DNA from 2 places in the Catenibacterium sp. RTP21428st1_D7_RTP21428_210409 genome. Region 2 is predicted to be linked to the other one. Evidence: riboswitches for the same ligand, from Rfam matches in the RefSeq annotation. Region 2 holds a riboswitch; the other holds the start of a gene.
The links. A riboswitch is a leader RNA that binds a small molecule or an ion and turns the genes downstream of it on or off. The one in region 2 is predicted to bind ZMP and ZTP.

Region 1: it holds a riboswitch for ZMP and ZTP, as region 2 does, so the genes downstream of both, ABUA27_RS05685 (phosphoribosylaminoimidazolecarboxamide formyltransferase) here and ABUA27_RS08655 (formate--tetrahydrofolate ligase) in region 2, are expected to answer to the same signal.

What each region holds. Positions count from the first base shown of each region.
Region 1 is NZ_JBEHVX010000027.1:732-17,857, reverse strand. It holds gene ABUA27_RS05705 (sucrose-specific PTS transporter subunit IIBC) at 1-1,778, opposite strand, end outside; gene ABUA27_RS05700 (LacI family DNA-binding transcriptional regulator) at 1,895-2,875, opposite strand; gene ABUA27_RS05695 (DEAD/DEAH box helicase) at 2,877-6,083, opposite strand; gene murB (UDP-N-acetylmuramate dehydrogenase) at 6,148-7,143, opposite strand; gene ABUA27_RS05685 (phosphoribosylaminoimidazolecarboxamide formyltransferase) at 7,182-8,360, opposite strand; ZMP/ZTP riboswitch at 8,399-8,484, opposite strand; gene ABUA27_RS05680 (ABC-F family ATP-binding cassette domain-containing protein) at 9,429-11,159, opposite strand; gene ABUA27_RS05675 (DUF3006 family protein) at 11,170-11,361, opposite strand; gene ABUA27_RS05670 (DMT family transporter) at 11,511-12,347, shown strand; gene ABUA27_RS05665 (RrF2 family transcriptional regulator) at 12,375-12,782, opposite strand; gene ABUA27_RS05660 (desulfoferrodoxin family protein) at 13,013-13,381, shown strand; gene ABUA27_RS05655 (O-acetylhomoserine aminocarboxypropyltransferase/cysteine synthase family protein) at 13,434-14,702, opposite strand; gene ABUA27_RS05650 (single-stranded DNA-binding protein) at 14,828-15,145, shown strand; gene ABUA27_RS05645 (Cof-type HAD-IIB family hydrolase) at 15,216-16,805, shown strand; gene ABUA27_RS05640 (DMT family transporter) at 16,850-17,126, shown strand, end outside.
Region 2 is NZ_JBEHVX010000057.1:486-14,500, forward strand. It holds gene ABUA27_RS08610 (TetR/AcrR family transcriptional regulator C-terminal domain-containing protein) at 1-176, opposite strand, end outside; gene purB (adenylosuccinate lyase) at 261-1,640, opposite strand; gene ABUA27_RS08620 (phosphoribosylformylglycinamidine synthase) at 1,644-5,399, opposite strand; gene purD (phosphoribosylamine--glycine ligase) at 5,409-6,659, opposite strand; gene purH (bifunctional phosphoribosylaminoimidazolecarboxamide formyltransferase/IMP cyclohydrolase) at 6,671-8,194, opposite strand; gene purN (phosphoribosylglycinamide formyltransferase) at 8,191-8,781, opposite strand; gene purM (phosphoribosylformylglycinamidine cyclo-ligase) at 8,775-9,800, opposite strand; gene purC (phosphoribosylaminoimidazolesuccinocarboxamide synthase) at 9,822-10,529, opposite strand; gene purE (5-(carboxyamino)imidazole ribonucleotide mutase) at 10,545-11,033, opposite strand; gene ABUA27_RS08655 (formate--tetrahydrofolate ligase) at 11,113-12,783, opposite strand; ZMP/ZTP riboswitch at 12,898-12,978, opposite strand; gene ABUA27_RS08660 (flavin reductase family protein) at 13,069-13,569, shown strand; gene ABUA27_RS08665 (NUDIX hydrolase) at 13,578-14,015, opposite strand, start outside.

The DNA of each region.
Region 1 (17,126 bases), on a different contig from region 2:
GTAATAATTACTGCAGTCGCAGTTTCTTTACCAGCTGCTTCAATAGCCTTTAAATCAACATCAACGAGTAACTGACCTTTCTTTACTTTGTCACCTTTTTTAACGTGCATAGTGAAAGGTTCACCATTTAATTCAACAGTATCTAAACCAATATGTACAAGAATTTCTGTACCATCATTTGTCATTAAACCAAATGCATGCTTAGTAGGGAAAGTCATAGTCACTTCAGCATTCGCTGGTGCATAAAACTTACCATCTTCTGGGAATACGACGAAACCATCACCCATAGCTTTAGAAGCGAATGTTGGATCGGGACATTCGGTAATAGAAGCGACTGTACCTTTCATAGGTGCAGCAAAGTTTTCGTTTTTAGCAGGAGTTTTACCTTCTACATTTCTTTTGTGCAGGATACAAGTAACAATGAATGCCACTACGATTGCAAGAACCATACCAATACCATAGTTACCCCAGCTTTCTGGTGGAATAGAAAGGAAACCAGGAATACCAGCAGTACCTACAGCACTTGCAAGAGTCTTAGTGCCTGCAATCCAAGCTGAACCAACAGCAGAACCACAGATAGCACCAATGAATGGATATTTAAGTTTTAAGTTAACACCGAACATTGCAGGTTCAGTAATACCAAGTAATGCTGAAATACCAGATGCACTACATAGTGATTTCTGTTTAGGATCTTTAGATAAGAAGAATACAGCTAATACTGCAGCACCCTGAGCAACGTTACTCATTGCTGCGATAGGGAAGATGAATGTTCTATGTGCTGCACTTGCAAGCAACTGTGTTTCGATTGCGATAAAGCTCTGGTGCATACCAGTAATAACGATAGGTGCATATAAGAAACCAAAGATTGCTCCACCAACAGGGCCTAATGAGAAATATAACCACTGTAATCCATTTGCAAGTACATTACCTGCTTCTCTTAATACAGGACCAACAGCTAGGAATGTAATAAATCCAGTAATTAATACGGATAATAATGGTGTCGTTAAGTTATCTAACCAAGAAGGGGTAATTTTATGTAACTTAGTTTCTAACTTTGCAATTAACCAAGATACAAATAAGATAGGAAGAACTGTTCCTTGATAACCTACTGCAGCAACCTTTAAACCAAATAGGTTCCAGAAAGGTGTTGCTACTTTACCATAGTTGTAACAGTTTAATAAATCAGGGTGTACCATGATCATACCCATGACAGCACCAAGATATGGGTTACCACCAAATTTCTTAGTAGCACTAAATCCAACAAGAATTGGAAGGAATGTGAATGCTGCATTAGAGAATAAGTTAATGATTGTCGCAAAGTCTTTCCACATTGGATAAGCTTCAATCAAACTCTTATTCGCAAAGAATAATCCCTGTGCAGTTAATACGTTATTGATCCCCATCAATAAACCACCAGCAACGATGGCTGGAACGATAGGTACGAAGATATCACTTAATGTCTTAACAGCACGGCTGATTAGATTTCCCTTCTTTTCTACAATCTCTTCATCAGCCTGATCTTGAGAGTCCATACCTAATTCTTTTAATACTTCATCTGTGACAAGGTTCACAGTACCACTTCCGAAGATGATCTGGAACTGTTCCTGGACAAGGAATGTTCCCTTAACTCCATCTACAGATTCTAAAGCTTTTTCATCTGCCAATGATGGATCCTTCAACATCAATCTTAAACGTGTAGCACAATGAAATGCCTTTTTGATGTTCTTAGGTCCGCCAACATGGGAGATGACTTCTTTTGCGACTTTATTGTAGTCCATTGAAATTTCCTCCTTTATCGGTATGTTACCGATTCCACATCTGTATCATATATTAAGTGTAAACACTTGTCAACAAAAACATGAAACCGATACCACATTTTTTTTCAAAAAAAGAGTCAGATACTTCTGACGCTTTCTCCTTCTATAAATGTGAAGTCAATAAGTGTAGCACGTTCGACCTCTTTTTCTTCAATCATATCAAGAATAATCTGTCCAGCCATCTGACCAGCATGAGCATAATGGAACTTAATAGTTGTAAGAGCTGGGGACATTACAGTAGAAGTCCAATAACCACCAAATCCAGTCACTGAAACATCCTCAGGAATACGTAAACCGTGATCTTTTAGAACCTTCATACATCCCATCGCAATTGTATCTGTTGCACAGATAATGGCAGTAGGGCATGTATGATTCTTTAAATAATCATTAAGTTTATCCATTGTCTTTTCAGCAGAGAAGTCTGTTTCTAGAAAATGAGGATGTACATCCTGTAATCCATCATAAACACCCTGTCTACGAATCACTCCTACAGCTACATCTTTTCGGTTTACTCCTGCATATACAACATTCTTATGACCATTAGAATAAATATACTCACCTATCTTATAGCCTGCTTCATAATCATTGTTAATAACACTCACACCATCATCATAAGCCTGAGCCATAAAGACAATAGGAACAGAACTCTTAGAGGCAATATCTCTATGTGCCATTGTGATAGAAGTGGCAAGGAGAATAATACCATCCACTCTTAATTGTATAAGTTTAGTAATGGACTTGATTTCATCGAGCTCATCATGATTAGTATTAATGATGATTGTCGTATAATGATGCTTCTTTAAGAACTGATCAATATTCATCATCATACGACTAGAAGCATATGAAGTAAGAGTAGGGCATACAATACCCACAGTATGTGTCTTGTTGGCTTTTAAATTTGCAGCAAGCACATTAGGTTCATAATCGTATTCTTTTACAATCTTCTCTATCTTCTGCCGTGTTTCTTCTTTTACATAGCCGCCATTAAAATAACGAGAAATAGTTGTTTTAGACACACCTGCAACTTTTGCAATATCGGCCATAGTCATCTTCTTCATGTTAATCCTCACTAAATAAACTCATGATTTCTTCACCACTCATAGTCGTAATAGAACCACTGTTACCTTCCACAAAACGATCAGCTAAATCCTTCTTAGCTGCCTGTAATGTCTGAATCTTTTCTTCAATAGAATCAGCCATAATCAACTTATATACAAATACTTTATTCTTCTGTCCAATACGATATGCTCTATCTGTTGCCTGGTTCTGTGCAGACATATTCCACCAAGGGTCAAAGTGAATAACACCTTCTGCTGCAGTGAGGTTTAAACCAGTACCTCCTGCTTTTAAACTAATTAAGAAGACTGTTGTATCATCATTCTGATAAGCATCTACTAAACCTTTACGATCTGCTTTATCAGTATCACCAGTCAACATATAATAAGATGTCTTACTCTTATCTAATTCTTTAGCAAGAAGATTCAATAAGCTCTTAAATGATGAGAATACAATAATCTTCTTGTTATTATCTTTATATGTCTGAATAATATTTAAACATGCTTCCATCTTAGAAGACATATGTTTTACATCATCAAAGACAATACGAGGTTCACAACAGATCTGTCTTAACTTTGTCAACATCGCAAGAATCTGAATACGGTCCTTAGAACCATCTAAAGTCTTTAACAACTGATTAGCCTGTGCTAAATGAGCTAAATAGAGCTTCTTTTCATCTTCACTGAAGTCTACAAGTACAGTATTTTCAATCTTATCAGGTAAATCTTTTAATACTTCATTTTTCGTACGTCTTAATACAAAAGGTGAAATCATCTTCTGCAATTGTGTCTGAACCTCTTCATCATGATCCTTTACAATAGGTGCTTCATAATGAGATTTAAAATAACGATAGTTATATAAATAGTCTTTATTTAAGAAATCAAAGATGGACCACAATTCAGCAAGTGAGTTTTCAATAGGTGTACCAGTTAATGCATAGCGTTGTTTACCTTCTAATGATTTAACTGCAATCGCATTCTTAGTCTTCTGATTCTTAATATACTGTGCTTCATCTAAAACAATAAAATCAAATACAATATCCTTATATTGTTCATAATCCTTACGAATATAATCATAAGAAGTAATCATTACATCAAACTGCTTATAGTTTTTAATAATCTCTTTACGTTCTTTTGCGCTACCCATTACACAAGTCACCTTTAAATGAGAAGAGAACTTATTAAACTCATCCAACCAGTTTAAAATCAATGAGGCAGGACAAATAATAATAGAAAAGTGATGTTCATTACTTTCTAATAAACTCATAATCTGGATTGTTTTACCTAAACCCATATCATCTGCAAGAATACCACCAAAATGTAGATCATTCATAGTAGAAAGCCATTGGAAACCTTCTTTCTGATAATCTCTTAAGATGGCATCATAGCGTTCATTTAATTCATGTTTATGATGTGTATAGTTCTTTAAATGATCCAATACATCCTTAAATGATTCTTCACGATTGACCTGTACATACTGGAAGTCCTGTGTTGCTAAGTCCATTTGATGTGCTCTATTTAGATTTAAATCAATTGTACCATCTTCAGAAATATCTTTAGGTAGAATATGATACTGATCCATCATATTACCTAACTCATCTAATTCATGTGTATCAATATATAATAACTGACCATTCTTTAAACGATGATAACGTTTCTTTTTTCTATGACTTGCAATAATATTAGCTAATTCTTCTTTAGGCACATCTAAAGAATCTAAGTCCATTTCTAATAGATTATGAGAGACCTTAATACCAACAGATAAGTTCATAGACTTCTTAGAACCAATCGCTTGTAAAGAATCAGATACATAAACATCTGTCATCTTATTAAGATGTCCTAAACCATCATGAATCATATCTATCGTTTCATCGCGATGTGTATCAAAACGCATAGGTCCTGACATATCATCAGGATTATATTTCTCTAAGAAACTAATAATGAGATCTGCTTTTAAAGAATGAGGTACATCTTCTTTAAGAAGATCATGTGTTCCATCCTCATATGTTCCAATTAGGCTAACTAAAGCATATTCATCTTCATCTACATCTGCATAGATTTTTAGATGTGATTCTTCTTGGATTGTATCCTCTAAACCTACATACTCAATATATTTCTTTGTAGGAGAAATAATATAACGAGTAAAGTTTTCTAACTGTTCATGCGCTACATAAAGACGCTGTAATGTATCAAAACGATTCAATAACTCAATAGTAACACCCTGTTTATCGAAAGGATAACGAGTGATAGTGAATTCTGAAGGTGTATATTGATATAAACATTTTTTTCCAGAAAAATAAGGTGCTATATTTGTTTCTAGTTCTAGAATTGTATCATGTTTATCTTTAGTCACTGATACCATAGGATGTAATTCACCCTCTATACATTTAAAAGCATGTAAAGATGCAGGAATAGTTGTAAGTAACTCCCATAAAGCATCAATATTCTCATTGTCAATAAATAACGTATTATTATTAGCAAGATGAGAATGATAGAATCTCAGAATGAATTGGTAAATCTTTTTAGATGGTTCATCTAGAATATCAGGATTATGAACAAAAGATAAAGTCTTTCCATAAGCATGATATTCATTATTTTGCATTTGTGATACAAAGTTAGGAATACTCTTTACAATATAATCTCTTTCACGTCCTACCTTAAATGTGATATTAAAATTCCATCCATCTGCACGAAGCAGCTTTAAATGAACGGGTTTAGAACTTACAGGTGTAAACTGATTGACTAACTGATTCTTAATATAATCAGTCAATGCATTGGTTTCCTTTTCTCTTTCCATTCTTCTAAATTCAGCCATCTGCTGTTCCCATAAAAGACGTTCTCTCATAGCACTTTTCTTTTCTTCCTGTGCACGCTTTTCTAAATCAACAGCATAACGATAAGGGAATGTATTGGGAGATAACTCCTGAACCTTTAAAATAAGGGCTCCTATATGTCCACAGGCTGTATATTCATCAGCATATATACAATTACAGTCTGTTGATACTATTTTAGAATTGGGATTCACAAGAACACGGGGAAGATAGATATTACCATTAATCATAACTTTACCAGATATATGATAATAACCACGATTATCTATAGTGATAGAAACATTTACAACATAATCTCTTCGATAATATTCTCGTGCAATATCACGGTTACGTGCTCTAGATACAACACGTTCAAATTCATTGTCAGTGATAAATAACATAGCAATTCCTCCTAATCTAACTAATTATATCATAAGAAAGAACACAAAAAAACTGGAATAAATCTTATTCCAGTTCAACAGGTTCCTGTTTTAGAGTTAGACCATATTTCTTTTCAATAATAGAAACAATTTCTTCTCTTGCCTGTTTTAAGTGAGCATAGCTTTGTGCACTTTCATTAATTAAGATCAGTGCAGCTTCTTCTGATACACGCATACCATAAAATGATTTACCCTTTAATCCAGCATGGTCTATTAACCATCCAGAAGGGACTTTATTACCTTCCCAGACAGGAACATTCATATTTCTTAAACGTTCTGCTTCCTGATCATCTAAATATACATTCTTAAAGAATGATCCAGAACTTGCCATTTCTTCTGGTTTAGGTAACTTAGACCAACGTATTTCAGTAACCATCTCTCTAATAGATTTAGGAGAAAAATCAGTAATCTGATGTTCTTCTACATAACTTTGTAAAGAAGTATAGAAAGGAGGAGTAAGTCTATCATGACTTAAATGAATTCTTATAGAGATAATCAAATAACGTCCAGCATCTTTACCCTGATTAAAGATGCTTTGTCTATAACCTAGATTCATATCTTCTTTCTTAATAGTGACATACTTCTCTTCCTTTAAATCATAAGCATGCACAGACTCTAATACCTGTTCTATTTCCTGACCATAAGCACCTACATTTTGGACAGGTGCAGCACCGACAGTACCAGGAATAGCACTTAATGCTTCAATACCAGATAAATTCTTTTTTGTAGTAAAAGCAACTAAATCATCAAGTAGTTCTCCACCCATTGCGTCAATCGTCAATTCATCAATAAAACGTATACCTTTAATACGGTTTAAAAGAATAACCCCCTTGAAACCTTCATCTTTTCCAATTACATTACTTCCTGTACCTAGAATAAATACAGGTAATTGACGTTCTTTCGCAAATAAGTAAGCTTTTTCTGCATCTTCTACGGTCTCTAATTCAATCACATAACGCGCTAGACCGCCTAGGCGCATTGTAGTGAGTTCTTTAATTTTTACATTCTCATTAATTTTCATAAAGTGCATTATAACACAGTTACAACAAAAGTAGGGGATTAATGATGGAATAATCTTTGATGAGTAAATGCGAGTACCATATCATACTTATCACAAGTATCGATAACATGATCATCACGGATAGAACCACCTGGTTCACCTACATACTTCACACCACTTTTATGAGCACGTTCAATATTATCTCCAAATGGGAAGAATGCATCACTACCTAGTACGACATCTGTATTCTTCTTTAACCATTCTTTCTTTTCTTCTCTAGTGAATACTTCTGGCTTTACTTTGAAATAGTTCTGCCATACATCATCACCTAGCACATCTTCATAATCATCTGATACATATGCATCAATTGTATTATCCTTTTCAGCACGTTTTAAACCATCAGCAAACTGTAAACTTAATACCTTAGGATGCTGACGTAAGAACCATACATCTGCCTTATTACCAGCAAGTCTTGTACAATGAATACGAGACTGCTGACCAGCTCCAATACCAATAGCCTGACCATTCTTGACATAACATACGGAATTAGACTGTGTATATTTTAATGTAATCATAGAAAGGATTAAGTCATGTAACGCATGTTCAGGGATATCTTTATTTTTAGATACAACATCCTTAAACATTTCTTCATTAATCACACAGTTATTTCTACCTTGCTGGAATGTAATACCAAATACTTGCTTAATTTCTACTGGATTAGGTACATAGTGAGGATCCATCTGTAATACACAATAAGTGCCTCTTCTTTTCTTCTTAAGTATTTCTAATGCTTCTTTTGTATAACCAGGGGCAATAATACCATCACTGACTTCACGATTAATAAGCTTTGCAGTCACTTCATCACATACATCAGAAAGAGCACAGAAATCACCATATGAACTCATACGGTCACTACCTCTTGCTTTAATATAGGCATTTGCGATAGGACTTAACACTTCGGCACTTTCCTTTACAAAATACATCTGTCTTTCTACTTCAGTTAAAGGTGTCCCAATAGCTACACCAGCAGGAGATACATGCTTAAAACTTGCAGCACAGCTCATATGAGTTGCTTCCTTTAATTCCTTCACTAACTGCCAGCTATTAAAAGCATCTAATAAGTTGATATAACCAGGTTTACCATTTAAGACAGTAAAAGGAAGTTCTCCTTCTTCCATAAATACCTTAGCAGGTTTCTGATTAGGGTTACAGCCATACTTTAATTCTAATTCTTTCATAGATTCCTCCAAAAAAAGAAGCCGACACATACTCCAGGCTTCTTTGCCCAGACGGTCGGCTTCTTCATTTGATTTATTATACTCCCTGTGGTCAATTCCACTTCCGTCAGTCATATAACTAATGTCATTATAGTGAAAAGATTGTTATAAAACAAGTATTTTCATTATATAAAAATAGAATGTAAACGCTTGCACAACTGCAATTATTAGGCTATAATTAAGTCAGAAAGAGAGGAGGAAAAGCTCCTTAACATATACATTCATCTCAAAGAACTTGGTCAGAAAGGAGAGATTCCCATGGGATACTGTGACTGAGTATCCGTTGAGGATACTCAATTAAATTAGGAAAAACGTATTTATCCACTAATAATGATTTATATGCTTTATTAATAATATGGTTTATAAGAAAGGTGGAAAACGGGAGATAGCTCCTGAATATAATAATAAGGTACGTTAATCTATATATCAGAAGGCTGTGAAAAGGTTTTCTATTTATCTATTAACGCTGGAAATTGAATCCAAAAGATGTAATCCTAGTATCCAGCAGGAAAAGCTATGGTGATGTAAAAGCCATAGCTTTTTCAGTTGGAAACAAAGCCTCCTTGTCGATAGACAAAGAGTTTTTGCGCAAGTAGGCTCACTCGGGGTACTTCTACCGCTGTTGTATAGTATACGTATACTAACGTCAATTATATTTGTGAAAAAGCATCTATTCATCACTGTATTTTCAATTTATGAAAATGTGTGAAAACGCTTGCATTTGTGTGAGCGATAATGTATGATATAAACGAAAAGAGAAGACAGAAGATAAAACATTAAATATAAGACATGTTACTTGACTTCCTAGTCTAATGAACCGAAAAGTAAATAAGTAATACGGCAATTATAGTAAGATTCGATCTTATATTCAGTGAGAAATGAAAATTTCTAATAAAATGTTGAACCCATAAAAAGTCTAATAATAAAAAGAACTCAATATCAATACGATGGGTTTGATAAATTATTCAAATGAGTCTAATGCTTCTCCTTATATAGCAAAAGAGGAATCCAAATGGGTTCCTCTTTTCATTAGCTTTCTTCTATTTCTAATAGTTCTAGATAACGTTCATTCTTTTCTTCTAAAGTCTTTTCAACTTCATCACGTTCTTTACTTAATTCATCAAGCTTTTCAAAGTCCAGGGTAGAACCCATTTCTTCATCAATCTCACTTAAACGTGTTTCTAGATTCATAAGAAGATTGTCCATACCTTCTAGTTCTTTCTTTTCACTGAAAGTTAATCTTCTTTTTCTATTTTCTTTAGCTTGTTTACGATAATCTTCTTTCTGAGATTCTGTTTCTTTCTTAGTATTAGTGATATCAATAGAAGCACTATAGCCACCATTCACATAATGAATTTCCTGATCCTTAAAGACAAATAAACCATCTACAATACGATCTAGGAAATAACGGTCATGGGATACAGTAATCACAATACCTTTAAATGTATCTAGATAATCTTCTAATACATTCAATGTTTCAATATCTAAGTCATTCGTCGGTTCATCTAATAGTAATACATTAGGTGCACCCATTAATACCTTTAATAAGTAGAGTCTTCTTTGTTCACCACCAGATAACTTACCAATTTGTGTATACTGGGCATGGTCATCAAATAAAAAACGTTCACACATATTACGAGCACTAAGTGTTCCTTCACTTGTTTCTAGATTATCACTTGTTTCTCTAATATAATCAATCACTCTCATTGTAGGATCATCATAGTGGAAATGTTGCTGGAAATAGGCCATACGGATTGTATCTCCAATAATAATCTCTCCATCATAATCAGTGATAATACCTGCAATCATATTAAGGAGTGTTGTCTTACCACAGCCATTTTGTCCTAATATACCAATACGGTCAAATCTCTTAAATAAATAAGAAAATGGCTTAAACATCACCTTATCAGGATAACTCTTAGATACATTCACTAACTCAATAGTCTTTTTACCTAAACGACTTGTAGTATCTATTAATTCAACAGTTCCTTTTTCTTGAATCTGTTCAATAGAAGATAATTCTTCAAAACGCTGTAAACGGTCTTTACTCTTAGTAGAACGTGCCTGAACACCTGCTCTGACCCATTCTAGTTCTTTCTTTAAGAAGAGGTTTCTTTTTCTTTGTGCCTGTAAGGCATTGTTTTCTCTTTCTGCCTTTAATTCTAGGAAGTGTGAATAATTGGCTACATAAGGGAAAATCTCACCTCTATCTAATTCATAAATCTTATTAGTAATACGTTCTAGGAAGTAACGATCATGAGTGACCATAAGTAATCCTTTAGAACGTTTTATTAAATATTTTTCTAGATATTCAATCATAGGTGTATCTAGATGGTTTGTTGGTTCATCTAGAATAAGTAAATCACATTCTTCTAGTAATACGATAGCAAGAGCTAAACGTTTCTTCTGACCACCAGATAGCGTACTGATCACCTGATCCATATCTTCTAAACCAAAACGTGTTAAAGAAGACTTAATAGAATATTCAGGGACATCCTTAAGAATATGTTTTGCTTCATTAAGAATCGTTTCATTATCTCTAAATACAGGATTCTGAGATAAGTATGCAATCTTTAGATCCTTTTTATAAGTAATAGCAGGACTGTCATGATGGGCAATCATTTTTAATAAAGTACTCTTACCTGTTCCATTGACACCAACTAAGGCAATCTTATCTGTATCCTCTACAATCATATTCAAGTTCTTATACAACTGTCTCTCACCAATTGCATAAGATAAATTCTGTATATTAATTAACATGTAGTCACCTCTATAATAGAGAGTGGAACAAATCATCCACTTCTTGTTTTCTCTTCTTAGTTTCTTCAGGTAAAACATGGAAGCATTCATTTAATACATCATTCTCATGTGCATTTAAATCTCTCTTTAAAATGGTTTCACCTGTTTTTAAGTTTTCTAGATGATAATACCCTTTTTCATCAATTCTTTCAACAACCCACATGATATCATCTCCTCTTTGTTTTCCTCATTATAGCATGCTATAATGGGGAAAAGGAGCGTGAACTTTATGAATAATATGCTTTTATTTGGTTTATGTGTTGTTGTGCCGGTGCTTATTCCTTTAATCATCGCATTATTAGTGGCTGTATTATGGAAAATAAAATAAGTACAAAAGGTGTATTCTTCCTGCTTATGACAGCATTTTGCTGGTCACTTGCAGGTTTATTTATACGTGCAAGCCACTTAAGTGGGCTAGGATTCTCAATGATGAGTTCTATTGTCGCAATACCTCTTAGTATGATTATTCATCATAAGAAACTGGTATTCAATAAAATGACAGTTACAGTAGGGGTCTTTCAGTTTCTTATGAGTTTGACATTCATCTATGCCAATAAGCTGACATCAGTGGCCAATGCGATTGTATTACAATACTCATCAACAATCTTTGTATTGATCTATCAATCAATTGATTTACGTAAATTACCGACAAAAAGACAAATGGGGATCATTGCGATTGTCTTTATCGGTATGGCACTATTTTTTGCAGATACTCTTTCCTTCTCGCATCTATTAGGAAATATACTCGCAATTATATCAGGAGCCTGCTTTGGAATGCAGTTCTACCTCAACAACAAAGAAGAGGCTGAAGCTTTCTCTTCGACAATATTTGCCTATATGTTCTCTCTTACAGTAGGTTTAATTGTCTTTAGAGGACTTCCTCACTTCCATATCACCGATGCCTTTGGTGTATGTGGTTATGGTTTCTTCCCAATGTGTTTAGGTGGTATATTTCTTGCATTAGGTATTTCTTGTACAGAAGCTTTTACAGCCAATCTTATTTGTATGTTAGAAATCATTTTAGCGCCTCTGTGGGCTTTTATCTTCTTCCATGAAACAATATCTGGTATTAGTTTGATTGGTGCAGGAATGGTTGTAGGAGGTATTATCTTAAATTTAGTACTAGACTTTAAAAAAGCAGCCATTTAGGCTGCTTCTTTTGATTGTAGACCATTTCTACTTCGATATATTCATAATGTCCTCGATGGTCTTGTCTTTCAACAAATTGTCACACGCTTCATTAAGATCTACAAAAATAGAATCAATGGCTTGTTCTACTTTAGAGTCCTTAATGGCTTCTCTTCCATCTTCTCCATTGTGCCAAGTCACATGGATATAATCATTTGAGACAGATTTCGCAATCTCAGATAAAGTAATATTATCTGCTTCTTTATCAAGACGATATCCTCCATCAACACCTGCTTTAGCCTTAATAAGGCCAGCTTCTCTCAATTTGATCATAACACGTCTTACACGTACTGGATGAGTGCAAATATGCTTTGCAAGTTCATCACTAGAAATAAGGTCTTGGTTTTTACCTAAATAGACGAGAGCGTGGACAGCAATACTAAAATCACTAGTCATATGTATCACCTCCATATAAAACTTCTATTTATATTTCCATTTACATAATAATGCCTTTTGTAAATATTTACAAGAATATTTTGTGAAAAAATCACAAATGATACTTTAAAAAAACCTTTTGTAATCAACGCTTTTATAATTTGATTTTTAAATATTGTAAAAGAAAGCATATCATTAGTAGTTATATTCTAAAAGTGATATGATAGGAGTAGATAAAGGAGGAATTGAATATGAAATTTTATCGTTGTGAACATTGTGGTAACGTTATCACTCATTTTGTGGATTCTGGTGTACCAGTAGTTTGTTGTGGTGAACCTATGAAGGAATTAACAGCAAATACAACTGATGCCGCAGTTGAAAAGCATGTTCCTGTAGTGAAAGTAGAGGATAATAAAGTAACAGTATCTGTAGGATCAGTAGAACATCCTATGACTGAAGCACACTACATTACATTAATTGTATTAGAAACTAAGAATGGTACTCAGTTCAAACAGTTAACACCTTCTGACAAGCCTGAAGCTGTATTCTATATTGGTGAAGGTGATGAAGTTGTAGCAGCTTATGATTACTGCAATCTTCATGGTTTATGGAAAGCATAAAAAAAGCAGAAATAAATTCTGCTTTCAGGACTGTTCATTTGAACAGTCTTTTTTAATACTTTAATGCTTCTTCAATATCTTTGATTAAGTCATCTGGGTTTTCTAAGCCAATAGATAAACGAATAAGTGTTGGATCGACACCTGCTTCTTTTAATTGTTCATCTGTCATTTGACGATGTGTATGACTTGCTGGATGTAGGATACAAGTCTTTGCATCAGCAACATGAGTGACAATATTAATAAGCTGTAAGTGATCCATGAAAGTCACTGCTTCCTTCTTATCACCCTTTAAACCAAAGCACATAACACCACATGTACCACGAGGCATATACTTCTTAGCTGCTTCATGATATTTATCATCTTCTAGTCCTGGATAGTGGATCCATTCTACTTTTGGATGATTCTTTAAGTATGTAGCGACTTTTAAGGCATTTTCACAATGTACACGCATACGTGCTGGTAATGATTCAATTCCAATATTTAATAAATAACTATTAAATGGTGAAGGAATAGATCCTAAGTCACGCATTAACTGTGCAGTGGCTTTAGTAATATAAGCTGCTTTACCAAATCTCTTTGCATAAGTGATTCCATGATAACTATCATCTGGAGTTGTAAGTCCTGGGAATTTTTCTGCATGACTCATCCAGTCAAAGTTACCACTATCAATAATAGCGCCACCTACACCAGATGCATGCCCATCTAAATATTTAGTTGTAGAATGAGTTACAATATCTGCACCCCATTTAATAGGCTGACAATTTGCAGGTGTTGCGAATGTATTGTCCACAATTAAAGGGATACCATGTGCATGGGCAATAGATGCAAACTTTTCAATATCTAATACTTCCATTGTAGGGTTAGATAATGTTTCTCCAAACATACACTTAGTATTTTCTTTAAATGCCGCATTGATTTCTTCTACAGATGCATCCTGGTTAATAAAAGTCACATCAACACCCATCTTTTTCATAGTCACTGAAAGTAGGTTATAACTACCTCCATAAATATTACCAGAAGCAACAACATGTCCTCCTGCTTCACAAATATTAAAAATCGCAAAGAAGTTAGCTGCCTGTCCTGAACTTGTCAACATACCAGCATAGCCACCTTCCATGCTTGTAAGTTTAGCTGCAACTGCATCATTAGTAGGGTTCTGTAAGCGTGAATAGAAATAACCGTCTTTTTCTAAATCAAATAACATACCCATTTCTTCACTTGAATCATATTTAAAAGTAGTACTTTCATAAATTGGTAACTGTCTAGGTTCTCCATTACCAGGCTTCCAGCCTTCATGGATTGCTTTTGTTTCTAATTCCATATAATCTCCTCCGTTTTTAAACATTATATACCATAAGGGTTGTAGGGAATTAAACTTTTTTTAAAAAATCTTAAGTAATTTCTAATTGTTTTAGGGAATAAGTATATAGAAGGAGGAATAAAAATATGAATGAAGTTAAATTACAAGGTCAGATTACATCTGATCCAGAAGTGAAAGAATCTAGAAATGGAATATTAAGAGGTTCTTTCTTACTTACTACGAAAGGAGGGACAGAAGATAGACCACGTTATGATTATATACGTTGTGTAATCTGGGATGAGAAAGCGCAGTATGTTGTAGACCACTTTGAAAAGGGTCAATCTGTGTCTATTGAAGGAAGTGTCAGAGGACGCTTTTATCCAAATCGTTCAGGAACAACTTCATATGCTATGGAAATTTATCCAGAACATATGGTATGTGAAGACTCTAACTATTCATTCTAGAACATGCATCAATGATGATTGAGTAATGCATATTCATGCGTGTATAATGTATCTCGAAAGTGAGGGGTACATGATGAATAGAAAATACTTTTTCTTTGATATTGATGGGACTTTAGCTGTAGGTACACCAGGAGATCAATATATTCCTGAATCAACACAATATGCTTTAAAACAGCTAGAAGCAGAGGGTCATTTTATTGCGATTGCGACAGGTAGAAGTTATGCCATGGCACATGATTATATGCATGAATTAGGTTTTCATAATATGATCAGTGATGGAGGGAATGGAATTACTATTGATGATCAGTTAAAAGGCATAGAACCATTGGATTATCAATTATGTCTTGATTTAATAGATGAATGTGAGAAGAAGGGTTTGATATGGGCTTTTTCTCCTGACAACAAAACAAGAAGACTTGCACCAGATAATCGTTTTTATGAGTTTACTCATGATATTTATATGAAGACAGAAGTGGTAGAAGGTTTAGATCCACGTGATTATGATCAAATCTATAAGGTATATATTGCCTGCTTCAAGGGTGAAGAAGAGAAACTAGAGTCTTTAAAGAAGTTACCTTGGTGTCGTTTTCATAAGGAATACTTGTTTGTAGAACCAGGAGATAAGAGCAAGGGTATTAAACGTATGGTGGAACATCTTGGTGGTGATATTAAGGATGTTGTCGTATTTGGTGATGAAAAGAATGATTTGTCTATGTTTATTCCAGAGTGGACAAGTATTGCGATGGGTAATGGTATAGATGAATTAAAGAAGAAAGCCACTTATGTGACTACTGATGCCGACAAAGATGGTATCTACAATGCCTGTCTGCATTATGGATGGATCAAGGAAAGATATCTTTTGGCCCTCGATATGGATGGTACACTTCTAAAGTCTGATAAGACTATTTCTAAAAATACAGCATCTTCTTTATATGAAGCAAGTAATAGAGGACAGAGTATCTGTTTATGTACAGGAAGAGGGCTGGCAGAATTAAAAGACTATGAAGGTGAATTAGATTTCTGTGATTATGGAATATTACTGAGTGGATGTTTGAACTATGATTTCAAAAACAACAAACCATTAGAAATTCATTCTTTTGATACAGATGTATTTACACAGATGATGGATATTGTGAAGAAAGAGGATGTGATGTTGTATTTACTCGATTCGTCGCATTCTATTGCCTCTCAAAAAGATGTAGAGAATATGCCTTACTACAATATGGCTATCTATCAATCCATGTTTGAAAGCCGTGCAGAGGCTGTAGAGGATATCTATGAATATGCCAATAAACACAAGAATGAGATTCTTAAGTTCTGTTTATATAATCCAAGTGTTGACGCAATGAATCAGCTTTTAAAGAAACTAGAAGTATTTCCAGTCAGCTGTGCTGTGGTAGAAGAAACAGCTATTGAAGTCACACCTTTAGGTATTACTAAAGGTGCAGGACTTGAATCTTTATCATCTTACTTAAATATCCCTATTGAAAATACAATCATGATAGGAGATAGTGGAAATGATATTGAAGCATTCCAAAGTGCTGGTAAAGCAATTGCGATGGGGAATGCAACAGAAGAAATTAAGAATCTAGCCACTGAAATCACATTAGATAATGATCATGATGGAATAAAAGTAATCGTAGATAAATATCTTTTGTAAGTAGAGATGATTTCGTGTAGAATACCCTTTGTAGGAGGGAAATCATGCGTTATAAAAATCATTTATTACTGCTACTTACAGCCTTCATCTGGGGCTGTGCCTTTGTAGCACAAAGTGCTGGTATGGATTATGTAGGACCATTTACTTTTACTGCCTTACGTAGTTATTTAGGTGGACTTGTTTTATTACCACTTATTTATTTCTTTGATCATACAATGAACTTCAAGGATAAGAAATTATGGGCAGGTGGAATTGCCTGTGGTATTGTATTAGGTCTAGCAAGTGCCCTGCAGCAGTTTGGTATTCAGTATACAACTGTTG
Region 2 (14,015 bases):
GCTAATACTTCAAAATACCAGTTCACAAGATCATATTTATCACGAAAATAACGATAAAATGTCTGTCTAGTCTTACCGCTCATTTCCACAATATCAGTCACCGTGATCTTATCAAGAGACTGATGATTCATCAATTGTTTGATGCATTCTGCAAATATATATCGTGTATCTCCCAAAATTCTCACCGCCTTTGTAACATTATAACAAACCTATCTACAAAAAGAAAGAAGACAACCCCCATAGAGGTTGTCTCTTAATGATTAAAGTTCGATATCACAAAGTTCTGAAGCTAAACCAATGTATGAAGAAGGTGTCATATCTAATAAAGTCTGACGATCTTCATCACTTAACTGTTCTAAGCTCTTTGCGAATGCCTGAATGTCTTCCTGAGAAATATTTTTACCACGAGTTAAGGCCTTGAGTGTATCATAAGCATCTGGTACACCATATTTTCTTAACATTGTCTGGATTGGTTCTGCAAGAACTTCCCATTTTTCATTTAAGTCTTTTGCAAGCTTTTCTTTATTTACAACACACTTAGCTAAACCGCCAGTTGTTTCAGAAATAGCCTGTAATGAATATCCGAAGCATAATCCTAAGTTACGCTGACTTGAAGAGTCTGATAAGTCTCTCTGCATTCTTGACTTAGGAAGCTTGTTAGATAAAGCCACACATAGATTATTTGATAAATCAATGTTTGCTTCAGAGTTTTCAAAACGGATTGGGTTAACCTTATGAGGCATAGTTGAAGAACCAACTTCACCCTTAACAGGAATCTGTTTAAAGTATTCCATTGAGATATATAACCACATATCTACATCTAAGTCAGCCAATACATTGTTGAAATGACGGATACCATCTAAGATATGACAAGTATAGTCATGAGATTCAATCTGAGTAGTTAATGGATTGAATGTAAGTCTTAAATAGTCTTCTACGAATTCTTTATTTAATGTAGGCCAATCTTCATTAGGGAATGCTGTTAAGATAGCACTGTAGTTACCAGTTGCCCCATTGAATTTTGCTTTAATCTTGATATTTTCAATGTTTTCAATACTAGAAAAGAAACGATAAGCATAGACTTTGAATTCTTTACCAATAGTTGTAGGTGTAGCAGGCTGTCCATGAGTATGTGCAAGCATTGCATCATCCTTATGATCTACTGCTAATTTATTGATCATTGAAGCAAATTCTTTAGCTGCAGGTAACCAAACATCCTTTAAGCCATGTTTAATCATACATGCATATGATGTATTATTGATATCTTCAGAAGTACATCCGATATGTACATAGCTTTCTAAATGTTCATAACCTAAAGCTTTAAGCTTTTCATCAATGAAATATTCTACTGCCTTAACATCATGTCTTGTAACAGATTCGATTTCTTTAATTCTCTTGAAAGAATCAAAGTTGAAATCCTTAGAAATCGCAAGAATATCATCTACCTTGTTAGGATCAACCTTGTCTAAAGTTTCTGTATGAAGGTGATCCAACTGGAACTTCAACCACTGGATTTCTACAAACACTCTATACTTAACAAGTGCATATTCACTGAAACAATCAGCTAACTGATCTTTAATCTTGCCATAACGTCCATCTAGAGGACAGAGTGTCATACTTTCAAATTCTAATTTATCCATTCGTTATTCTCCTTTAAAATACTTCACGCCGGCTTCAAATAACTTCTGATCCATTTCACCGTAGATGTTAAGGTCTCTGTTTTCACCCTGACGTTCAGAATGACCCATCTTACCTAATACTCTACCATCTTCAGAAACGATACCTTCAATACCATACATAGAACCATTAGGGTTATATGGAGATTCCATAGTAACATTTCCATTTGGATCAACATACTGGAATGCTACCTGACCATTATCAATTAACTGATCAAGCACTTCCTTAGGTGCAACGAAACGTCCTTCACCATGAGAAATAGGGATAATATGTTCATCACCTAACTCTACATTAGCAAGCCATGGAGACTTCACGCTAGATACTCTTGTAGTCACCATCTGAGATAAGTGGCGTCCAATTGTATTGAACGTTAGAGTAGGATCATCTTTGCTCATATCCTTAATATGTCCATGAGGAAGTAAACCAAGTTTTACTAATGCCTGGAATCCATTACAGATACCAATCATTAAGCCTTCACGATTATCTAATAAATCATCGATTGCAGCCTTTAATCTTGGGTTACGTAATACAGTTGCAATGAACTTACCTGAACCTTCAGGTTCATCACCAGCTGAGAAACCACCTGGTAGCATCATGATCTGTGCATTATGGATTGCTTCTTCTAATTCATCAACAGACTTCTTAATATCTTCTTCTGTCTTATTTCTAATAAGAACAAGCTGAACCTTTGCACCTGCTTTTTCAAATGCACGTTTAGAATCAAATTCACAGTTAGTTCCTGGGAATACAGGAATAACAACATTGACTTCATCATACTTCTTAGAAGCAAACATCTTGCCTCTTTCATTGCAGTCGCCAGTACGTACTTCTGTAGTAGGTGCTTTTGCTGTAGTAGGATATACAGATTCTAATGGTGCACAGTTGATTTCATATGCATCATCAAGTGTCACTTTCTCACCCTTATATGATACAGCCTTTTCTTCATTTGTAGAAGCAATAATACGAACATTTTCATATCCTGCAACAACTTCTGCGTTATCTACTTCTACAATGATGTGTCCAAAGTTCTTTTCAACTAAGTCATTAAGTGTTAAAGCATCATCAAATGCGACACCAATTTCATTACCAAATGCCATCTTATAAACAGCTTCAACTAAACCACCGTCTTTAACTGTATAAGCTGAATAAGCCTTTCCAGACTGAATCAATGCTTCTACAGCATCAAACTGTTTTCTTAAAGCTTCAAAGTCAAATACATGGAATTCATCTTTAGGAAGCATGAATTCTACTAATACATGTCCTGCTTCTTTTAATTCAGGAGTGATGACTTTATGTACATCTCCACCAGTAATTGCGAATGATACTAAAGTTGGAGGAACATCTAAGTCTTCAAATGAACCTGACATAGAATCCTTACCACCAATTGAAGGTAACAATAATTCTTCCTGAGCACGATAAGCACCTAGTAATGCACTAAATGGTTTACCCCATCTCTTAGGATCATTTAATAGCTTTTCAAAGAATTCCTGGAATGAGAAACGGATTGTATGCCATGTACCACCCATTGCGATGATCTTTGCTACAGATTCTACAACTGCATTGATTGCACCATGATATGGTGACCATTCAGAAATAAGTGGGCTATAACCATAACTCATTAATGAACATGTAGTAGTTTCTTTTCCTAATACTGGAATTAATGCAGCCATACCTTCAGTTTCTGTACGGTAAGTCTTACCACCAAATGGTGAAAGAACAGTACCATTACCGATAGAAGAGTCAAAACGTTCTACTAAGCCCTTCTGAGAAGCTGTAGATAAACGTGATAATACTTCTTTAGTTGTTTCAGTAAAGTTTTCTTTTGCTTCTGGATTGAATGGTGCCTTATCAAAATCAGGTAATTCTACATGGATATCCTGATAACGTTTAGCTCCTGCTTCATCTAGGAAGTCTCTAGAGATATCTACAATAGTATCTCCCATATATTTCATAGTTAAACGGTTCTTATCTGTAACTGTAGCCACCTGTACGACTTCAAGGTTTTCATCATGAGCAGCCTGGATACAGAAGTCTTTATCACATTCATTGATGACAATAGCCATACGTTCCTGTGATTCACTAATAGCAAGTTCAGTACCATTTAAACCTTCATATTTCTTTAACACTGCATCTAAGTTAATATCAAGACCAGGTGCTAATTCACCAACTGCAACGCTGACACCTCCAGCACCAAAGTCATTACATCTTACAATCTTCTTAGAGAATTCTTTATTTCTAAATAATCTCTGAATCTTTCTTTCTTCAACTGGGTTACCTTTCTGTACTTCAGCACCAGCAGTTTCAGTAGTCTTTAATTCGTGTTTCTTAGAAGAACCAGTGGCACCACCGATACCATCACGACCAGTACGTCCACCAATTAATAAGACAATCTGTCCATTTTCAGGAATTAATCTCTTAACCTGTTCTTCTGGTGCAGCTGCAACTACAGCACCTAATTCCATTCTCTTAGCAACATAACCCTGATCATATACTTCATGTACAAAACCAGTTGTTAAACCAATCTGGTTACCGTAAGAAGAGAAACCATGAGCTGCTTCTTCACAGATCTTTCTCTGTGGTAATTTACCAGGAAGTGTATCTTCTAATTTCTGACGAGGATCACCTGCACCAGTAATACGCATTGACTGGTAAACATAAGCACGACCTGATAATGGGTCACGGATTGCACCACCTAAACATGTAGCAGCACCACCAAATGGTTCAATTTCAGTTGGATGGTTATGTGTTTCATTCTTAAACATTAATAACCAATCTTCATCACCATCAGTTGTATGAACCTTTAAACGAACTGAGCAGGCATTGATTTCTTCAGATACTTCCATATCATCCAAATAGCCACGTTTTCTAAGTTCTTTCATAGAAATAGTTGCAAGATCCATTAAAGTAAGTGGTCTCTTTGTATCTACACCATAAACAACATGACGGCTTGCTTTATATTTTTCTACATCTTTTTCTAAGATTTCTTTAAATGCACCACTTGCGATATCAATATCAGTAATAACTGTCGCAAATGTAGTATGACGACAATGGTCTGACCAATAAGTATCTAATACTCTGATTTCAGTTTCTGTAGGATCTCTCTTTTCTACATCTCTGAAATAATTCTGAGTTACTTTTAAGTCATCGAAGTTCATTGCAAGACTCATCTTTTCAAGTAATGCTTCAACTTCTTCATCAGTGAAACCAATAAATCCTTCAATCACTGGAACCTTCTTGATTTCAACAACAGCATCATTTAAATCTGCTGGCTTTTCTAAAGACGCTTCTCTAGAATCAACAGGGTTAATTAAATAATGTTTAATTGCTGGTAATTCATCACTAGAAATACCTTCGATTACAATAAGCTTTGCACATTTAACCTTAACGCCTTTTTCACCAGTTAATAACTGGAAGCACTGTTCACAGGCATCTGCTCTAGCATCATACTGTCCTGGAAGATATTCAATCGCAAAACTTACAGCTCCTTCTGGAATTGCATATTCTTCACGATATACTTCATCTACCATTGGCTCAGAAAGAATAGTAGGAATACCTTCTTCTAATACTTCTTCAGTAATACCCTGAAGATCATAACGGTTGACAACTGTTAAGTTAGAAATGTCAGTTAAACCAAGTCTTGTCATCAAATCATGTTTGATAGAATCTGCTTCAACCGCATTTTCTTTTCTTTTTTCTACATAAACGCGATAAACTTTAGCCATGTTATCCTCCTAATGTAAGCCAATATCTTTACGCATATACATGCCATCAAAATGAATGTTTTCAATTGCATCATAGACTTTCTTTCTTGTTTCTTCAAGATCATGTCCTAATGCACAAACATTTAATACACGTCCACCATTTGTGACGATTTCATTATTTTCATTACGTTTAGTACCTGCATGGAAGACAACGATATCTTCTGGAAGATGATCTAAACCAGTAATGACTTTACCTTTTTCATAAGATCCAGGATAGCCTCCACTTGCAAGAACAACACATGTTGCCTGTTCATCTTTCCACTTAACATCTACATCTTTCAATGTATTTGTAGCACATCCATACATCACTTCATATAAATCACTTTCAAGTCTCATTAAGATAACCTGAGTTTCAGGATCACCAAAACGAACATTGAATTCTAATACCTTTACATCCTGATCCTTGATCATTAATCCAATAAAGACAACACCACGATAATCCATATGATCTTCATGTAAGCCTTTCATGAATGGGTCAAGAATCTTTTCTTTGAAAGTCCCTTCCATACCTTCAGGTAAGAATGGGTTAGGTGATACAGTACCCATACCACCAGTATTTGGACCTTCATTATTATCATAAATCTGTTTATGGTCTTTTGCAGATACCATAGGTACGATTGTATCATGGTCTACAAAACATAATAGAGAACATTCAAAACCAGTTAAGAATTCTTCTAAAACTACCTTCTTACCAGCATCACCAAAAGCACTGCCATCAAGCATCACTTTAAGTTCTTCTTTAGCCTGCTGCTTTGTTTCACAGATGACTACACCCTTACCTGCTGCAAGACCATCAGCCTTAACAACAACAGGAAGATCAAAAGCATCTAATGCTTTAACAGCTGATTCATAATCAGTCACTTCTTCATACTTTGCAGTAGGAATATTGTGCTTTTTCATGAAATCCTTAGAGAAGGCTTTAGAACCTTCAAGAATAGCTGATTCTTTTCTAGGACCAAATACTTTGTGTCCTCTTTCTTCTAAATAGTCAGCAAGTCCCATACATAATGGTACTTCAGGACCAATAACAGTTAAATCAATACCCTTTTCTTCAACAGTCTTTAAGATAAAAGGCATATCTTCTACACTACCTGGAATACATACAGCATCCATACCAGGATTACCAGGAATAGCATATAATTCAGTAACATGTTTACTCTGTTTTAATTTCCAGGCAATTGCATGTTCTCTTCCACCACTACCAATAACAAGAACCTTCATAGAACGCCTCCTTAGTGTCTAAAATGTCTATAACCATTGAATACCATTGTCATATCATGTTCATCACAATAGTCAATAGACTCCTGATCACGAACTGATCCACCAGGCTGTACAATAGCCTTAATACCTGCTTCATCAGCCACCTGTGCACAATCATTAAATGGGAAGAAAGCATCACTTGCTAATACAGCACCATGGAAATCCTTATCAGGATTATTATGAATTGCATTTTCTAATGCCCAGATACGTGAAGTCTGTCCTCCACCAACAGCTAAAGTACATCCGTCTTTCACTAATACAATTGCATTAGACTTAACATATTTAACAACCTTTAAACCAAATTCCATATCAGATAATTCAGCTTCTGTTGGCTGCTTTTTAGTCACTACTTTCATTTCATCAATAAGCTTAGTATTTAATTCCTGAACAAGTGCTTTACCTTCAAGATACTTAATATCATACTTAGCATCACGTGCATCAAGATTCTTAAGCTTTAATAAACGTAAGTTCTTCTTCTTTTCTAATACTTCTAAAGCATCATCATCAAAATCAGGTGCTGCAATGATTTCTAAGAAAGTCTTCTTCATTTCTAAAGCAGTTTCCTTATCAATCTTATAGTTCACAGCGATGATTCCACCAAAGATAGAAGTTGGATCTCCTTCATAAGCACGCTTATAAGATTCATAACCAGTCTTACCAATAGCAACTCCACAAGGTGTTGAATGCTTAATTGCAACAGTCACTAATTGATCACCAAATTCTCTTACGCATGCAACTGCACCATATAAGTCATTCACGTTATTGAAAGAAATTTCTTTACCATGTAACTGTTCATAATCTAATAAAGAATGCTGAACATATGGATCAACATAGGCATTTGCACTCTGCTGAGAGTTTTCACCATAACGTAAATGATCTGTCTTCTTTAATGAAATATTTAAGATATCAGGGAATTCATCATGTACCTGATCAGCGAAATAACGAGAAATCATTGCATCATAGCTGCCTGTTAAACTATAAGCCTTATAAGCAAGATTCATTCTGAATTCAAAATCAGTCTTATCTTCTCTAATAGCTTCTAATACAGCATCATAATCTTTTGGATCAGTAACAATCAATACATCCTTGAAATTCTTAGCAGCAGAACGGATCATTGAAGGTCCACCGATATCAATGTTTTCAATCATTTCAGCCATTGGCTTACCAGCCTTAAGCGCTTTTTCAAACTCATAGAGATTACAACAAACAAGATCAATAGGTGTAATACCCATTTCTTCTACAGTCTTGACATGTTCTTCTACATCTCTTCTAAATAGAATACCACCATGTACTTTTGGATGAAGTGTCTTAACTCTTCCATCAAGAATTTCAGGGAAACCTGTTACATCATCGATTTCAATAGCTTTTACACCTGCTTCTAATAGTTTCTTATATGTTCCACCAGTAGAAACAACTTCAAATCCTAATTCTTCAAGACCTTTTGCAAATTCAACAATACCTTCTTTATTTGTAACTGATACTAACGCTCTTTTCAACTGATCTTCACCCTTTCATTTTCTACAGAAACACGTCCTTCACAATATAAAGCAACGGCTTCTGGTAAGATTTCATGTTCGATTTCTAAGACACGTGCCTGAATATCTTCAGGTGTCTCTAAATCAGAAATATCAACTGCTCTTTGTAAGATGATTGGTCCACCATCCACTTCTCCAGTAACGAAATGAACAGTTGCACCTGACACCTTTACACCTCTTTTAAACACCGCTTCATGGACATGCATTCCATAGAATCCAGGACCACAGAAAGATGGAATAAGTGAGGGATGAATATTAATAATACGATTCTTATATTGTTCAATCAGCTTATCTCCAACAATAGCAAGATAACCTGCTAATACAACAACATCAATCTTTTCTTCTTCAAATCTCTTTAAGATCTCATCTTCATCCTTGATCCATTCTGCCTGAATACCATGAAGACGGGCTCTTTCTAAACCGTAAGCCTTCTTACGGTTAGAAATAACCAGACGGATCTCTCCATTGATTTTTCCGGCTTCACACGCATCGATGATGGACTGAAGATCAGTTCCACCACCAGATACGCATACAGCTATGTTTAGCATAATTCTGCTCCCTTTTCACCTTCAGCAATATAACCTACTTCATAGCTTTCATAGCCAGCAGCATTAATTGCTTCAATAGTCTTTTCAACATCTGCAGGATCAACAGCAAGAACCATACCTAATCCCATGTTGAATGTGTTGTACATCATCTTTTCTTCAACGTTTCCTGCTTTTGCAATTAAGCCAAAGATAGGAGGTACTTTATAGCTGTCCTTCTTAACAACAGCCTTTACACCATCAGGTAACATTCTAGGAAGGTTTTCATAGAATCCTCCACCAGTAATATGGCTACATCCTTTAACCTTGATACCAGCATTCTTTACACTCTTTAATGCTTTTACATAAATCTTAGTAGGAGCAATTAATGCTTCACCTAAAGTAGTACCTAATTCATCATAATAAGTATCCAAAGATTCTTTAGTCATTTCAAATACGCTACGTACTAAAGAGAATCCATTACTATGTACACCAGTAGATGCAATACCAACTAAAGCATCACCAGGCTTGATTGTAGAACCATCAATGATATCCTTCTTGTCTACAACACCTACTGCAAAACCAGCTAAATCATAATCATCAACAGGCATTAAACCTGGATGTTCTGCAGTTTCACCACCAACAAGGGCACATTCAGACTGAATACATCCTTCAGCAACACCCTTAACGATAGTCGCAATCTTTTCAGGATAATTCTTACCACATGCAATGTAATCAAGGAAGAATAGAGGTTCACCACCTGAACAAGCAATATCATTCACACACATTGCAACTGCATCAATACCAATTGTATCGTGTTTATCCATTACAAAAGCAAGTTTTACCTTTGTACCACAGCCATCAGTACCAGATAAAAGAACTGGTTCTTCCATATCCTTGATCTTGCTTAAATCAAAAGCACCAGCAAAACCACCAATACCACCAAGTACTTCTGGTCTCATAGTCGCTTTAACATGCTTCTTCATTAATTCTACTGACTTATAACCTGCTTCAATGTCTACTCCAGCTTTTTTATAATCCATGTTTCTTCATCCTTTTATCTATTATTTTTCCATTCTTGCAAGAACTGCTTTATATGTTTCAATTAAATCACCGATATCCTGTCTGAATACGTCTTTGTCATACTTCTTGTTAGTATCTACATCCCATAAACGGCAAGAATCTGGTGAGATTTCATCAGCTAATACGATTTCGCCTTCTTTAGTCTTACCAAATTCGATTTTAAAATCTACTAGCTTTAAGTTTAATCTTAAGAAGAAAGCCTTAAGTAATTCGTTGATCTTTAATGTTTCAGATTTGATAGTGTTATATTCATCTCTAGTGCAAAGACCTAAAGCAACAGCATGGTCTTCATTGATTAATGGATCACCATATTCATCATTCTTATAACTAATTTCAAAAATTGGTTCTGCTAAAACAACACCTTCCTTAGCACCAAGTCTCTTACAGAAAGAACCTGTTGTAATATTACGTACAATAACTTCTAGTGGGAAGATTTCTACTTTCTTAACTAAATCATCAGTATCATTTAACTTTTCAATCATATGAGTCTTGATACCAGCTTCTTCTAACATATCAAAGATAATACCTGAAATAGTGTGGTTTAATACACCCTTACCAGCAAACTGATCATGTTTTACACCATTACCTGCAGTTGCATCATCTTTATAATGCATTAAGATAACATCTTCATTATCAGTTGCAAAAATTTCCTTAGCTTTTCCTTCGTACATTAATTCTTTCTTTTCCATTGTTGTTTTCTCCTCTTATCTATATTTTTCTGAAATTTCGTTATTTGTATCTAAGCAGGCTTTTTCCATAGCCTGACGGTTGTTCTTTAATTTTTCACTTAATTCTGGATATTTGATTGCCATGATTTCAAGTGCTAACCAGGCAGCATTCTTAGCACCATCAATTGCAACTGTTGCAACTGGGATACCAGAAGGCATCTGGACAATTGATAATAAGGCATCCATTCCATCTAAACTTGCACCTTTGATTGGAATACCAATAACTGGTAACACTGTCATAGAAGCAACGACACCAGGTAAGGCAGCAGCCATACCAGCAGCTGTTAAAATAACATCTGTTCCATTGTTGTTGCATTCTTCTACAAATTCACTCAATGCACGATGTGCACGGTGTGCAGATAAAGCACGTACTTCAACATCTACGCCATATTCTTTTAATATAGCAATTCCTTTTTCTACCTTTGCTTCATCAGAGGCAGAACCCATAATTACTGCAGCTTTCATTTCAGTCCTCCATTATTTTCATTATGACTTTCATGATCTAGGTGCTCAGAGGCCTTTCACCTAAACTTGACCTCAATTATTAGAATAAACCAGTAATCTTACCTTCTTCATCGATGTCCATATTATTGGCAGCTGGTACTTTTGGTAAACCAGGCATACGCATAATATTTCCAGAAATAGCAACTAAGAATCCAGAACCAGTATTTGGAATCAAGTCACTAATTGTTACCTTGAATCCTTCTGGACGTCCAAGTAAAGTCGCATCATCTGATAAAGAATACTGAGTTTTCGCAATACAGATTGGTAAATCACCTAAGCCCTGAGCAGTGAACTTCTTGATCTTGTTAGCTACCTTCTTAGTGAAGACAACATCATCTGCACCATAGATTTCTTTGGCGATTGTCTTGATTTTTTCATCAATAGGCATATCTAATGAATAGATAGGTGCATAATGAGATTCTTTAGTATCAAGGATATTTAATAGCTTGTTAGCAAGATCAATGCCTCCTTCGCCACCCTTAGCCCATACTTCAGAAATGGATACTTCAACATTTAATTCCTTACACATATCATCTAATAGCTTTAATTCAGCTTCTGTATCTGTAGGGAAAGCATTAATAGCAACGATACAAGGTAAACCAAACTTCTTGATATTTTCAATATGTTTAGTTAAGTTACCAATACCCTTCTTTAATGCTTCAAGGTTTTCAGTACTTAATTCTTTCTTGTTAACACCACCATGCATCTTTAATGCACGAACAGTCGCAACAATGACAACTGCATCTGGATTTAAACCAGCCTGACGACACTTGATATCTAAGAACTTTTCAGCTCCTAAATCAGCACCAAATCCTGCTTCAGTAATAGCGTAATCACCAAGTTTCATAGCAAGCTTTGTAGCCATAACTGAGTTACATCCATGAGCGATATTGGCAAATGGACCACCATGTACAAATACTGGAGTATGATCTAAAGTCTGTACAAGGTTAGGTTTGATGGCATCCTTCAATAATAAAGTTACAGCACCAGTTGCATGAATATCACCAACAGTAACTGGTTCACCATCATAATTATAAGCAACAATCATTCTTGCTGCTCTTGCCTTTAAATCTTCAAGAGAAGTAGATAAACATAAGATACCCATGACTTCACTTGCAACACTAATATCAAAACCATCTTCACGAGGAACACCATTTGGTTTACCACCTAAACCAACAACAATATGTCTTAAAGCACGATCGTTTAAGTCAACAACTCTCTTCCATACAATCTGTCTAGTATCAATATTCAAAGGGTTACCCTGCTGAATAGAGTTATCAAGCATTGCCGCAATCAAGTTATTTGCTGAAGTGATGGCATGAATATCACCTGTAAAATGAAGGTTGATATCTTCCATAGGAACAACCTGGGCATATCCTCCACCAGCTGCACCACCTTTAATACCAAAGCAAGGACCTAAACTTGGTTCACGCATTGCAACTACAGATTTCTTGCCTAACTGATGTAATGCCTGTGATAAACCGATCATTGTAGTTGTCTTACCTTCACCTGCAGGTGTTGGGTTGATTGCAGTTACAAGGATTAATTTACCATCCGGATTATTTTCAACTTTCTTGATAGTTTCCAAAGAGATTTTTGCTTTATATTTACCATATAATTCTAAATCATCTTCAGTCAGTCCAATCTTGTCAGCCACATTTTTAATTGGCTCCATGACTGTACTCTGTGCAATTTCTACGTCTGTTAACATTTTTTTGTTTTTCCTCTCTTTCAGGTTATTTTCTTTCAAAACAATTATATACTAATCCGGTACCTGTATGCTTCCATTTTTTAAAAAAAACAAAAAAAGAGCCTACTAAGTCCAGGACGTTGCCCAGACGGTCGGCTCTTCAAGAAATTATACTCCATGTGGTTAATTCCACTTCCGTCAGTCGTATAATACAGTTGTAGTTTATCAAATAACCTATTGTTTGACAAGCACAAATTTGATTAAATAGTGGCATAAGTTTATAATATAAAAACGGAGGTAATGACTATGTTTAAAGAAGTAGATGTAAATACATTTGATTTAAAAATATTCAATAAATTGAATAAGGAATGGGCACTACTTAGTGCAGGTAATAAAGACGCATTTAATACTATGACTATTTCATGGGGCGAGATGGGTACATTATGGAATAAGCCAGTGATGACTTGTTTTGTAAGACCACAGCGTTATACAAAAGAATTTATAGATTCTAATGATCAAATGACTCTTTCATTCTTTAATGGAGAACATATGATAGATTTAACAATACTTGGTAGAGAGTCTGGACGTGATGGAGATAAGATTGCGAAGACTGATTTAACACCTACATTTATTGAAAATCTCCCTACATTTGAAGAGGCAGACATTGTCGTTGTGGGAAAGAAACTCTATGAAGACACTATCAAGCCTGAATGTTTCTTAGATGAAACACTTGTGGATAAGAACTATCCTAATAAAGATTTCCATACAATGTATATCTGTGAAGTTGAAAAAATCTATATGAAATAAGAGAAGCGTTAGTTTGCTTCTCTTTTTAGTTCTTCGTATTCTCTTATTTGATTATATTCTTCGATTGTTTTCTTAATATCATTAAAGATATGTGGGTCAAGTGTCTTCTCTAATTCATCTTCATCCACAAACTTATAATCTGTATGTTCAAATGAAATCTTAACCTGATCATTTGTAGGAATACACAAGAAACCAATACCCACTGTCTGATAGTGTGGTCTAATAGCCGTAAATGTATAAACTGGCTTAATGATTTCAATATCTAATCCTGTTTCTTCCTTTAATTCTCTTACTAACGCCTGGTGAGGATCTTCCCCATATTCTAATCCCCCACCTGGTAATTCCCAATAACCAAGTCCATCTGATGAAGGTCTCACACGTTTTAAGATTAATGTCTTGCCTTCATAAATCACAATACCTTTAACTGTAATATGAAATTGTATGTC